2 regions of the Paenibacillus sp. KN14-4R genome follow, and region 1 is predicted to be linked to the other one. Evidence: riboswitches for the same ligand, from Rfam matches in the RefSeq annotation. Region 1 holds a riboswitch; the other holds the start of a gene.

Region 1 (2,397 bases):
CTTGTGTTTGTTCTTTTGCAGCAACGTACCGTTCGTCGTGATGTTGACTTTCAACCCTTTTTCATGGCTGATATCCAGCAATTCATCGATCTTGGGGTGCAGCAGCGGCTCCCCTTTAACATGTAAATATATAAAGTCCGTATGCGGCCTAACTTCATCTAATCTTTTCGTAAAAGCATCTATCTTAATAAAATTAGCTTGCCTTTGTGTCGGTGGACAGAAGGTGCAAGCAAGATTACATACACTCGTAATCTCAATGTAGAATTTCTTGAACTTTTTCATGCGTTGGACTCCATTCCTATCTGTGCTATATCTTTTATTGTACACAAATTAGGAATATTATCTACCCGCACAGCCATTCCGCTTTACTTCTGACGGGATAAGCTAACGATTGCACCCCAAATGAGCACGAAACCTACTAGCTGTGAAGTTGTAAGTGCCTGTTGGAACACAATCCAGTTCACAAGTACGCCCACCGCTGGAAAAGAAAGTTCTGCAAGCGTCGCATAAGACGCTTTGGTATTAGATAGGCCTTTGTAGTACAGCAACAAGCTAAGCAATCCCGGAAGGAACGCTTGCAGCAATAAACTACCGCTCACAGAAGCCCAGTCCCCTAAGTTTGTTGGCATTACCCAAGTACTAGGTTCTATCCAAGAAGTAACAAGCAACAGGGGCAATGCAGCAGCAAAACGTAATGCCGTAACGGATTCAAAGCTTACTTTATTAAGTAATACTCGCCCCATAACCGTTGAACCACCCCATAGTACAGCAGCTCCAATTGACAATAATCCGCTGACTCCAGCTACTTCAGCAAAGCTGCCGCCAGAACCTGACCATCCAAATGTGAGCAAATACGTACCACCAAGTGCAACGATTAGCAGCACAGGGAAACGTTTAGGCAAAGTTTCTTTGAGTACAAACCGAGCCATCACAATCGCAAATAATGGCTGTAATTTCTGAAGTAATAAGACAGTGTTCGGATTCCCATGCGCGAATGCTGAAGTGAACATAATTGTAGCAATCGCCGATCCACCCCATGAGATAAACAGGATCGCAAACACATGCCGCAATGCTAATTTACGAAGTTCAGCACGATGAATCCAAAGAACAGGTAGTGCATAAACCATGAGCAAGATATGCTCCAGCAATACAATTTGCGTCGATGTGAATGATTTTAGCAATAAAATTCGGAAAAGAGGATCCACACCCCACATTGCGGCTCCAAGTACGACGAGCCATACTCCATTCAACTTACGACTTGCGGCATGTTCAGCATGCACAGACTTCTGCTTACCCATGATTTCTTCCATATTCAACAACCTTTCTTGGTTTTTGAATTGGACACTTCGAAAGAAAGACACCCCGTCATCAAATTACGATAACGGGGCGCATTCAAACAAGCTAAGTACTAGTCGATGTGTTTTTGGACACAACAAATCTAGCACCTACTCGCTTTGACCTTCTCCCATCCGGACTATACCGTCGGCCTTGGAATGTACACCAAGTCAGTCATTATCTGAACTACTACCAAATAATGAGTCGCGGGCTGAGGTTCTCGGGAACCATCACCGCCGGTCAGGAATTTCACCCTGCCCCAAAGGTCCATATTCATTTAGCTAGCATTGTAGCATAGAATTTGAAATACCGACAAGGTACTTTTTCATTGCAAAGTAAATATAATATATCTATTGACTTTTTATTAAATATATGTTATGATTAAATATTTGTTGTAATTACCGATAAAACCCTCTATTATATCTAATAGGCCTCATCGATGAGCTAAGAAATAACATGATACTCGGAGGGATTTAGATGAAAATCGCGAATGGATTAGAAACACTCGAACTGGAAGCAAATGTAGCAGGTCAGCCTTCAATCATTCACCCCACATTGATCTGGGATCAAGAAACAATGATCCTTGTGGATACTGGATATCCTGGTCAAGCTCAACTATTCCAAGATACCATTTCGAAGGTGGGAGCTGATTTTCAAAAATTAAGCAAGATTATTCTCACGCATCAAGATATCGATCATATTGGAAGTTTAACTGCAATCCAAGAAGCATTAAATCAACCTGCAGAAGTGCTTGCGAATGAAATCGAGAAGCCCTACATACAAGGCGAAGAAACGATTATGAAGTTTGCATTAGCATTCAAACAATTAGATACTTGGCCAGAGGAACGTAAGCAAGGCTTCCTTCATATGTACAATAACTTACCAAAAGGCGATGTACATCGTACCATTTCGAATCAGGAAGAATTGCCTTACTGTGGCGGCATTGTGGTTATTAATACGCCCGGTCACACACCGGGTCATATAAGCCTTTATCACAAACCAAGCAAGACACTGATAGCTGGTGATGCCCTATTCGTTGAAAACGGCGAGCTAATTGGACCA
Region 2 (2,397 bases), 370 kb from region 1:
GCGGGTTTGTTCATGTAAGAAGCATTGATTACTATGCGATTTGTACAGCTTGATAGAATCGTGTAAAATGAACTCATCCCAATTATACATAAGGAGTGAATCACATAATGACTAAACAAGCAAAAGTGACAATGAAAGACGGCGGAGAGGTTCTTATCGAGCTTTTTGAAAAGGATGCTCCCAATACAGTTGCAAATTTCGAGAAATTAGTAAACCAAGGTTTCTATAACGGTCTGAACTTCCACCGTGTTATTCCTGGATTCGTAGCACAAGGCGGCTGCCCAAATGGTACGGGTGCTGGTGGTCCTGGCTACACAATCAACTGTGAAATCAATCCAAACAAACATGAGCGTGGAACTCTTGCAATGGCACATGCTGGCCGCAATACAGGCGGAAGCCAATTCTACATTTGTTACGAAGCACAACCACACTTAGACGGTCAACATACCGTGTTTGGTAAGGTAACAAAGGGCATGGAAATTGTAGATACATTCAAAGGTCGCGACGTAATCGAATCGATTGTTATCGAAGAAGTTTAAGTTCGATCATCATTTAAGCTCTGAGTTGCTGTATTTGCGGCTCAGGGCTTTTTTGGCTTTATCGGCTTTTGGGACAGTAACAAGCTTCCTTGCTTTTTGTATGCCTCGATGTTAGAATGCAGGGGAGATCATACATTTATGAACCTTCGGGGCCGGGTGAAATTCCCGACCGGCGGTGATGCTTGGTAGGTGTTATTTACAAGCAAAGTCCGTGACCCGCTGATCACTAGATAATTATTTTCTAAAGATCAAGCGGTTGATCCGGTGAAATTCCGGAACCGACAGTATAGTCTGGATGGGAGAAGGGGAATAAATACGGTAACAAAGCGGTGAAAAAGCAATGGCATTTCTATGCGCTTTTTTTCACATGTAAGGCGTAATCCCTAGTGGATGTCTGCCTTTGTTTGCCGTTTTTAAAAATATTAACAGTGAATCCGCCCCGTTCGCTTAACGGGGCTTTTTGTGTTGCTTTGCAAGCGTGACTTCCAGAAACGCCTCCGTTTTGTAAAGGTGAAATCGTTCCCCTGCTATTTTTCATGTGAATGGAGGTGCTAACATGGACATTCTAAGTGATGAGTATTATATGCGTCTGGCGCTTCAGCTTGCAGGCAGTGCACAAGGTCAGACGGGAATTAATCCAGTTGTGGGTTGTGTGCTTGTTAAGGATGGACGTATTGTCGGAATGGGCGCTCATCTTCGCAGGGGTGAGGCTCATGCTGAGATTCATGCGTTACAGATGGCGGGTAATGAGGCTGCTGGGAGTACAGCGTATGTGACGTTAGAGCCTTGTTCACACTATGGAAAAACGCCACCATGCAGCCATGCACTTATTGATCGTGGTATTAAGCGAGTTGTTGTCGCGAGTGTTGATCCTAACCCACGCGTAGCAGGTACTGGTATTCAGCGTTTGCGTGAAGCGGGTATTGAAGTGAGAGCAGGTTTGCTCGCAGAGGAAGCAGCGCAGCTTAATGAAGTGTTCAACAAATTTATTGTCACTGGCATGCCATGGGTGACATTGAAGACGGCCGCCACACTAGACGGCCGGATCGCCTCTAAAACCGGTGATTCCAAGTGGATCACCGGCGAGGCTGCACGCGCCTACGTGCACATGCTGCGCCATCAGCATGGCGCGATCATGGTTGGCGCGGGAACGGTTCGCGCTGACGATCCGTCGCTCAGCGCAAGATTGTCCGTACCGGCGCTGCAGCCGGTACGCGTGCTCGTCGACGGCGCGCTTAGCACGCCGCCGTCGGCAAAGGCGCTGCAGGGCCAAGCCATGCAGCGCACCCTCGTGCTGACGACCGCAGGTGCGTCAGCAGAGCGTCGCGCCGAGCTGGAAGCGCTCGGCGTAGAGGTGATCACATGCGGCGATGGCGCGCATGTGGATCTCTCCCTTGCCCTGCGTGAGCTGGGCAAGCGGGACATCGCCTCCATCCTCTTGGAAGGAGGCGGAGGGCTGAACGGCGCGATGCTGGAAGCGCGCCTCATTGATAAGATGGTGCTGTTCTATGCACCCATCATCATTGGCGGCGATACTGCGCCTGCAAACTTCACTTTCCGTGGATATGAGCGGATGCAGGATGCGCTGCGTTTGGAGCGCCTTAAAGTGGAGCAGTTCGGGGAGGATTTTTGCCTATCCGGTTATCCTCGTTACACGGAGAACTCGCATGCTCCATTTTCTCAATCAGGGGAGGTGAAATAGTCGATGTTTACGGGGATTGTGGAAGAAGTAGGAACGATGCTGCGCGTCGAGCGAAGCGGTCAAGCGATGGTACTGACTCTTCGTTCGTCGATACAGGGTGTACTTGGTGATATAAAACTTGGGGACTCCATTGCAGTCAATGGTGTATGTCTAACT

What was found. A riboswitch is a leader RNA that binds a small molecule or an ion and turns the genes downstream of it on or off. The one in region 1 is predicted to bind FMN.
Region 2: another riboswitch for FMN. It lies ahead of ribD (bifunctional diaminohydroxyphosphoribosylaminopyrimidine deaminase/5-amino-6-(5-phosphoribosylamino)uracil reductase RibD); the one in region 1 lies ahead of ACSBOP_RS12160 (DMT family transporter).

What each region holds. Positions count from the first base shown of each region.
Region 1 covers NZ_CP197466.1:2,513,999-2,516,395, forward strand. The annotation lists gene ACSBOP_RS12155 (radical SAM/SPASM domain-containing protein) at 1-282, opposite strand, end outside; gene ACSBOP_RS12160 (DMT family transporter) at 366-1,310, opposite strand; FMN riboswitch at 1,454-1,606, opposite strand; gene ACSBOP_RS12165 (MBL fold metallo-hydrolase) at 1,813-2,397, shown strand, end outside.
Region 2 covers NZ_CP197466.1:2,880,752-2,883,148, reverse strand. The annotation lists gene ACSBOP_RS14055 (GNAT family N-acetyltransferase) at 1-53, shown strand, start outside; gene ACSBOP_RS14050 (peptidylprolyl isomerase) at 108-539, shown strand; FMN riboswitch at 678-850, shown strand; gene ribD (bifunctional diaminohydroxyphosphoribosylaminopyrimidine deaminase/5-amino-6-(5-phosphoribosylamino)uracil reductase RibD) at 1,096-2,241, shown strand; gene ribE (riboflavin synthase) at 2,245-2,397, shown strand, end outside.